One region of the Demequina lignilytica genome, then DNA from elsewhere that is predicted to be linked to it. Evidence: predicted binding sites of a transcription regulator. Region 1 holds the regulator's gene; the other holds the start of a gene.
What was found. The regulator LexA, encoded in region 1, represses DNA repair genes until DNA is damaged. The targets are predictions, from matches to a motif close to TCGAACANNTGTTCGA.

Region 1 (4,025 bases):
TGGGCGGAGGAGACGGAGACGGGGGACCGGGACGACCTGGTGCCCGGCGTCAGCGGCCGCGCGTGGGCACAGGTGTCCGTGAGCGGCCGCGAGTGCCTCGAGTCCAAGTGCCCCGTGCTGGACGAATGCTTCTCCCAGCACGTGCGCGAGGACGCGTCGAAGGCGCACGTGGTGGTCACCAACCACGCGGTGCTCGGCGTGCAGGCCACCAGCCACGACATGCTGGGCGAGCACTCCGTGCTGATCGTCGACGAGGCTCACGAGCTGGTGCAGCGGATCACCTCGTCGGCCACCCACGAGCTCACGGTCGCCTCGGTGGACCGCGCGGCGAGGGCCGCTCGACGCTGCGGCGTCACCACCGAGGACCTGGATCGCGCGGCGCGTCACCTCGACGGTGCGCTCGGTGACAGCACGGTCGGCCGGCTCCGGCTCGGTCTGCCGGACGATCTGTCGGCGGCGGTCGAGGAGGTGCGCGGCGCGGCCCGGGCGATCGCCTCGCAGGTGCAGAAGCACGCCGAGCAGGCCGGATCGGCGGGGAAGATCGCCTCGGCCTCGCTCGGCGAGATCCTCGACGTCTGCGAGGAGCTGCAGGGGGAGAGCGGGCGGTACGTCGTCTGGTTGGCCCCCCGCGACGGCGACTACGACGCGGAGGTGCCCGAGCGCATCGTCGCCGCGCCGCTCGACGTCGCCGGCCTGATCCGCACGCGCCTGCTCGAGGAGAAGGCGTCGGTGATGACGAGCGCCACGCTCGCGCTCGGCGGCGACTTCGGCGCCATCGCCAGGCATCTGGGAGTCGACGATCCCGTGACGCTCGACGCCGGCAGCCCCTTCGACTACCCGCGCCAGGGGATCCTCTACGTCGCCCGCCACCTGCCGAAGCCGGGCATGGGCGGGATGTCCGCCGCGGCGCTCGACGAGCTGGAGGCCCTGGTCGCGGCCGCCGGCGGGCGCACGCTCGGCCTGTTCTCCTCGCATCGGGCGGCCCAGCAGGCGGCGGAGGCGATGCGGGAGCGTCTCGACGTGCCGGTGCTCTACCAGCTCGACGACCAGCTTCCGACGCTGGTCCGGCGGTTCGCCGAGGACGAGCGCACCTGCCTGTTCGGCTCCACGTCGCTGTGGCAGGGCATCGACGTGCCCGGTCGCACCTCGAGCCTGGTGGTGATCGACCGGATCCCGTTCCCGCGGCCGGACGAGCCGATCGCGCAGGCGCGGACGGAGGACGTCGCGCAGCGCGGGGGCAACGGGTTCATGGCGGTGAGCGCCACGCACGCCGCGCTGCTCATGGCGCAGGGCGCGGGACGGCTGATCCGGTCCTCATCGGACCGCGGCGTGGTGGCGGTGCTGGATCCCAGGCTCGCCACCGCGCGGTACGGGGGGTTCCTCGCGCGGTCGATGCCCGACCTGTGGCCCACGACCGACCGCGAGATCGCGCTGGGCGCGCTGCGGCGCCTCGCCGCGTCCTGAGGTCAGACGCGGCGCAGGACGGAGACGACCTTGCCCATGATGCGGGCGTGGGTGCCGTCGATCGGCGTGTACGCGGGGTTGTGCGGCATGAGCCAGACCTGGCCGTCGCGCCGGCGGAAGGTCTTGACGGTCGCCTCGTCGTCGAGCAGCGCCGCGACGATGTCGCCGTTCTCCGCGCTCTGCTGGCGGCGTACCACGACCCAGTCGCCGTCGCAGATCGCGGCGTCGATCATGGAGTCTCCGGACACGTTGAGCATGAACAGCTCGCCCTCGCCCGTGAGCTGGCGGGGCAGCGAGAACACGTCCTCGACCTCCTGGTCCGCGAGGATCGGCCCGCCGGCGGCGATCCGTCCGACCAGCGGCACCGTGGCCATGTGGTCGGCGGACGATGCGGTCGCCGGCAGCGGCGTCGGCGCCTCGTCGGCGGCGGGCGGAGCGGCCTCGAGCGGCTCGTCGCCGGGCAGGACCACCTCGATCGCGCGCGGGCGGTGAGGGTCGCGTCGCAGCACGCCCTTCGCCTCCAGTGCCACCAGCTGGTGCTTGACCGATGACGGCGACGTGAGCCCGACCGCCTCGCCGATCTCCCGCAGCGTCGGCGGGTAGCCGCGGTCCGCGACCGTGGCGCGGATGAAGTCGACCACCGCGCGCTGGCGGGTGGTGAGCCCGGTGGCGGGGTCGCGCAGCTCGTGCACCGTGGCGCCCTCGGCGCCGCCAGGGGACGGGAGCCCGTCCGTCGTGTCGTGGGCCATGGTCCGCGCCTCCCGTCTCGTGGTCCGCATCCGATGTCAGACCCCGGTGGTCCTCTTGTGTCACGACGCTAGGGCAACCGCCATGCGAAATCAAACATATGTTCGAGCGTGTCTTGCGGGTGTCGGGGCGTGATGGTAGAACTAGAACAAGCGTTCGATAGAACAGGCGTTCGAATCAGGAGGCGATCATGAGCATCTACGCACCGCAGAACCCCGTGGCCCGGGCTCGACGCGCCCGCACCGGCCGTGTGCTCGCGCTCGTGCTCGCGGTGCTCGCCGCCGCCGTCGTGGGTCCGCAGGCGTTCGCCACGGAGGCCGGGGACGTCGCGCCGGTCGTCGCGGACACGTACACGGTCGGCTCCGGCGAGACCCTGTGGGGGATCGCGGTCTCGCGGACCGAGCCCGGTGAGGACGTGCGCGACACGGTCGTCGAGATCCAGCAGCTGAACGCCATGAGCGGCAGCGATCTGCGCGCCGGCGACCAGATCTACGTGCCGGTGGCCGGCTGACCGACCCGGCGTCACCCGCGCCGGCCGCGATTCGGGAGCGGCCGGCGATTGGGTGGCATGCGTCGTTCATGGCAGAGTGAGCGCATGCATTGCCCGTTCTGCCGCCACGGCGACTCGCGCGTCGTGGATTCGCGCACCGCGGACGACGGCACCAGCATCCGGCGCCGGCGCGAGTGCCCGAGCTGCGGTCGACGCTTCACCACGGTGGAGACGGCGAGCCTCACGGTGGTCAAGCGCAACGGCGTCTCGGAGCCCTTCAGCCGGGACAAGATCGTCTCGGGGGTCAAGAAGGCCTGCCAGGGCCGGCCGGTGAGCGACGACGACCTCGCGCTGCTCGCGCAGCGCGTCGAGGAGACGCTCCGCTCGAACGGTCAGGCGGAGATCGACGCCCCCGACATCGGCCTGGCGATCCTCCCGCCCCTGCGGGAGCTCGACGAGATCGCGTACCTGCGGTTCGCGTCCGTCTACCAGGCGTTCGCGACGCTCGACGACTTCGAGGACGCGATCGCGCGTCTGCGCGCCGAGGACGCCGAGGCGGCCGCGTCCGAGTCCGATTCCGCGGGCTCGTAGCAGGCGCTCCCGGCGCGCCGCCGCTCGCCTGTGCACGCGCAGACGGCGACGCCCCGACGGCCGCGAGGGCGGCGCGCCGGGGCGTGAGGTCCGATCGTCAGGAAAGGACGCGGAGGCGGACCGTGCCGGGCATCTGCGCGAGCGCGGAGACCGCATCCTCGTCCATGCCGGACGCCACGTCCGTGACCACGTAGCCGAGCTCGCCGCGAGTGCCGAGCAGCTGAGCGTCGATGTTGACGTTGTGCTCCGCGAACACCTGGTTCACGGCCGCGAGCACACCGGGGATGTTCTCGTGCAGGTGGGCGATGCGGTGGGACCCCTGGACCTGGTCGAGCGACAGGTTCGGCAGGTTCACCGACAGCGACGTGGACCCGTGGAAGACGTAGTCGCGCAGACGGGTGGCGACGAAGATGCCGATGTCCCGTTGCGCCTCCTCGGTGGAGCCGCCGATGTGCGGCGTGAGGATCACGTTCGGCATGTTCTGAAGCGGCGAGACGAACAGGTCGCCGGTCTTCTTCGGCTCGTCCGGGAACACGTCGACCGCGGCACCACCGATGTGGCCCGACTCCAGCTGCTCCTTGAGCGCCTGGATGTCGACGATGAACCCGCGCGACAGGTTGAGGAACAACGCGCCGGGCTTCATGGTCTCGAACTGGGGACGCCCGAAGAATCCTGAGTTCCCCGCGCGTCCGTCGACGTGCAGCGTGACGATGTCCGCCTCCGCCAGCAGCGA
Region 2 (4,025 bases), on a different contig from region 1:
TCGTCACGCACCACGACCGCCGCCCGTTCCTCGAGCGAGCGCGCGTACTGCTGCGCCTGCCGGTGATCGGCGGCGATCTCCGCTTCACGGGCCAGCGCCAGCTCCTCCCGACGCTTGGCCTCGGTCAGCCTGGCGCGTGCGTCCTCGCGCAGCGACTCGGCCTCGCGACGGCCGGCCTCCCGCTCGGCGCGGGCCTCTCGGCGGGCGAACAGGACCAGCAGCAGGGCGACCAGGGAGGCGCCCAGGAGCACCAGGACGATCACCGACGTCGGCATCCCGGCTCCCTCCGCTTAGTGGTCCTCCTGACTATCGGCATCTCGCAAGTCTCGCACGAGGGCGAATGCGAGCGAGCTCGAGTAGCCCTTGCGGCCGAGCATGGCGACCACGCGCCTGGTGCGCACCTCGTCCGGGTGCGACGCCAGCTGGTGCCACCGGCGCGCGGCGAGCTCGGAGGCGCGCCGACGCTCGTCGTCCTCGTCGACCTGGGCGAGCGCCGTCTCGATGTCGTGGTCGTCGAAACCCTTGCGGCGGAGCTCCTGCCGGATGGCCCGACCGGCCTGGCCCCGCTCCGCGTGCCGGGTTCGCACGATGGTCGCGGCGAGCGCGGAGTCGTCGAGCAGGCCGACCTCGATGTACCGGTCCACGACGAGCTCCGCGGTCCCGGGATCGACGTCCCGCGCGAGGAGGCCGTCGCGCAGCTGGGATGCCGACCGGGGCGCGTGCGTCAGGAGCCGCAGCGCGATCTCGCGCGCGCGCTCGGCGGGGTCGGAGGCCGCCTCGGCCGCCCGCCGGTGCGCGGCGTCGTCCTCGCGACGCCGCGCACCGCGCGGGCCCGCCACTAGAAGTCCGCCTTGCCCTTGCGGCCGGAGGGCGCGACGACGGGCTCGGGGGCGTCCTGGCTCTCCTCACCGATCGGCACGCCGACCCCGAGCTTGGTCTTCACCTTGCGCTCGATCTCGTCCGCGAGCTGAGGGTTGTCCTTGAGGAAGTTGCGGGCGTTCTCCTTGCCCTGGCCCAGCTGGTCCCCCTCGTACGTGTACCAGGCACCGGACTTCTTGACGAAGCCGTGCTCCACGCCGAGGTCGATGATGCCTCCCTCGCGGGAGATGCCCTGGCCGTACAGGATGTCGAACTCGGCTTGCTTGAACGGCGGCGCCATCTTGTTCTTCACGACCTTGACGCGGGTGCGGTTGCCGACGGGCTCGGTGCCCTCCTTGAGGGTCTCGATGCGGCGCACGTCGAGGCGGACCGAGGCGTAGAACTTGAGGGCCTTGCCGCCCGTGGTGGTCTCGGGGCTGCCGAAGAACACGCCGATCTTCTCGCGGAGCTGGTTGATGAAGATCGCGGTGGTGCCGGTGGTGTTGAGGGCACCCGTGATCTTGCGAAGCGCCTGCGACATGAGACGTGCCTGGAGGCCGACGTGGCTGTCGCCCATCTCGCCCTCGATCTCGGCCTTGGGCACCAGCGCCGCGACCGAGTCGATGACCAGGATGTCGATGCCGCCGGAGCGGACCAGGATGTCGGCGATCTCGAGGGCCTGCTCACCCGTGTCGGGCTGCGAGACGATGAGGTTGTCGGTGTCGACGCCGAGCTTGCGGGCGTACTCCGGGTCGAGCGCGTGCTCGGCGTCGATGAACGCCGCCGTGCCGCCCTGCTTCTGCATGTTGGCGACCGCGTGGAGCGCCACCGTGGTCTTTCCGGAGGACTCCGGGCCGTAGATCTCGACGATCCGGCCCCGCGGCAGCCCGCCGATGCCGAGCGCGATGTCGAGCGCGAGCGAGCTGGTGGGGATCGCCTCCACGGCGACCTTCTGCTGCTCGCCCAGGCGCATCGCCGAGCCCTTGCCGAACTGACGGTCGATCTGACCGAGTGCCGCCTCGAGGGCCTTGCTGCGATCGGGTGCCTGTGCCATGTCGCTTCCTTCCGTTGCCTGATGCGGCGGGTGATGCCGGGTCGAGGTCGACGCTACGCCGAGCCTCTGACACCGGCCGGTCGGGGCCTCCCACGTCGGGGAGGGCTCGGGCCGGTCGGCGTCCTGTCGACCACAGTAATCGAACGCGTGTTCGATCGGAAGCGACACGCCGTGGCGCGTCATCGGCGCGGCGGGGGCACCAGCCGTTCGATGTCTCCGCCGTCGCGCCGGTCGAGCGGCACGTCCATCTGGGCGCACCACGCGTGCCAGACGTCCCGGGGGGCGTGCCCGCGCTCGAGCGCGGCGGCGGGGGTCAGGGACTCGAGGTCCGACAGCGCGAGCTCGCGCGCCAGGGTGCGCGCGTAGGCCTCGCCGAACACGGCGTCGGCCAGCGCCCAGAACTCGCTGAGCCTCACGCCCTAGCGGGACCGCATCGAGCTGAGCAGCTCGGGGACGGTGTCCGGGATCGACGGCATCATCGTCACGGAGTCGAGGGACTCGGCGGCGGCGAAGCGGTCCGACACCTCGCGCAGGATGTCCGACATGGGGACGTCGAGCGCGTCGCAGATCGAGGCGAGCAGCTCCGAGGAGGCCTCCTTCTGGCCGCGCTCCACCTCGGACAGGTAGCCGAGGGAGACGCGCGCTCCCGAGGAGATGTCACGGAGGGTCTTGCCCTGCGTGAGACGGGCGTCGCGAAGGACCTCGCCGATCTCGTTGCGAAGCACAGGCATGCGCCCTCCCCTCATCGTCGTCATGCGGCCCTTGTCCATGTCTGACACAACGCACCATACCCCACGGTTGTTCCGCCCCCGTGGCGCGCGCGTTACAGCCCTGTCACGTCTCCCGCCATCGCCGCGCGCAGCATCGCCAGCGCTTGCTCCACCGCTCCGGTGCGCACGGCGTCGCGGTCCCCCGGGAGGTGCACCGTCGCCACCTGGTCACCGCGCGGGCCCGCGACGGCGAGGCACACCGTCCCCGCCTCCCGTCCGCCGTGCCCGTCCGGACCCGCGACGCCCGTGGTCGCGATGCCGAACGTCGCTCCGGTGAGCGTGCGCGCCGCGGCGGCCATCGCGGTCGCCACCTGCTCGGAGACCACCCCGGCGCGCTCGATGAGCGACGCATCCAGGCCGAGCAGGCGCTGCTTCATCTCGACGGTGTAGGCGACCACGCCCCCGCGCACGACCGCCGACGCCCCCGGCACGGCGACCAGCGCGGCGCAGACGGCGCCGCCGGTCATGGACTCGGCGGTGGCCACCGTCTCGCCGCGGTCGGCCAGGCGGGCGACGAGCAGCTCAGCCGTGCTCACGGCCGCCCGCCCGCTGGTGGCGCGCCGCCGCCAGGATCTTGATCGTGTAGTCCACGCCGGTGACGACGGCCAGCACGGTGGCCGCCATGAGCACCCACCAGGCCGCGGTGTCGACCCAGGCGGGCGTGCCGGGCAGCAGGTAGAGCCAGATCGCCAGCAGCTGGGCGAAGGTCTTGAGCTTGCCTCCGCGGGACGCCGCGATGACGGTGTCCTCCGCGACCAGCAGGCGCCCGACGGTCACCCAGACCTCGCGCACCGCGATGACGACCACCGGCCACCACGGGACCCCGTCGATCAGCACGATCATCACGAGCGCCGCCAGCACGAGCGCCTTGTCGGCGATCGGGTCGGCGAGCTTGCCGAAGGAGCTCACGACGCCCCAGCGGCGGGCGAGGTAGCCGTCGAGGTAGTCCGTGGCGGCCGCCGCCATGAACAGTCCGACGCCCCACCAGCGCATCGCGCCCTCGTCGCCGCCGTCGGCCCACAGGAGCACGACCATGACGGGAACCACCACGAGCCGCGCGACGGTGAGCAGGTTGGGCAGAGCGGATGTCACGGCATCACCCTAGTGGGGTTCGAGACCCGCCTGGCCGGGACCCCCGCCAAGGCGCGCGATACTTGAGCCATGAGCCGCCCCGCACGCCACGGATCGTCGCGCGCGCGCACGCCCGGCGCCGCGGGGGCGCTCGCCGCCACCCTCGCGGGGGCGATCGGCGCGGTGATCGGCCTGGCGGCGTTCCAGGCGCTGCCGACGCCCACGTCCACGCCGGCCGCGACGCAGACGTCCGACGCGGCCGCCCCGGCGGC

Region 2: the regulator LexA is predicted to act here: its motif matches at 2,052-2,067, upstream of recA (recombinase RecA).

The regions. Positions count from the first base shown of each region.
Region 1 is NZ_JAUHPZ010000010.1:72,539-76,563, reverse strand. Features, by position in the region: gene QQX13_RS12025 (ATP-dependent DNA helicase) at 1-1,464, shown strand, start outside; gene lexA (transcriptional repressor LexA) at 1,467-2,213, opposite strand; gene QQX13_RS12015 (LysM peptidoglycan-binding domain-containing protein) at 2,402-2,722, shown strand; gene nrdR (transcriptional regulator NrdR) at 2,807-3,292, shown strand; gene serA (phosphoglycerate dehydrogenase) at 3,390-4,025, opposite strand, start outside.
Region 2 is NZ_JAUHPZ010000006.1:5,636-9,660, forward strand. Features, by position in the region: gene rny (ribonuclease Y) at 1-275, opposite strand, end outside; gene QQX13_RS09535 (regulatory protein RecX) at 291-839, opposite strand; gene recA (recombinase RecA) at 839-1,912, opposite strand; gene QQX13_RS09545 (DUF3046 domain-containing protein) at 2,092-2,328, opposite strand; gene QQX13_RS09550 (helix-turn-helix domain-containing protein) at 2,332-2,643, opposite strand; gene QQX13_RS09555 (CinA family protein) at 2,736-3,218, opposite strand; gene pgsA (CDP-diacylglycerol--glycerol-3-phosphate 3-phosphatidyltransferase) at 3,205-3,774, opposite strand; gene QQX13_RS09565 (CapA family protein) at 3,844-4,025, shown strand, end outside.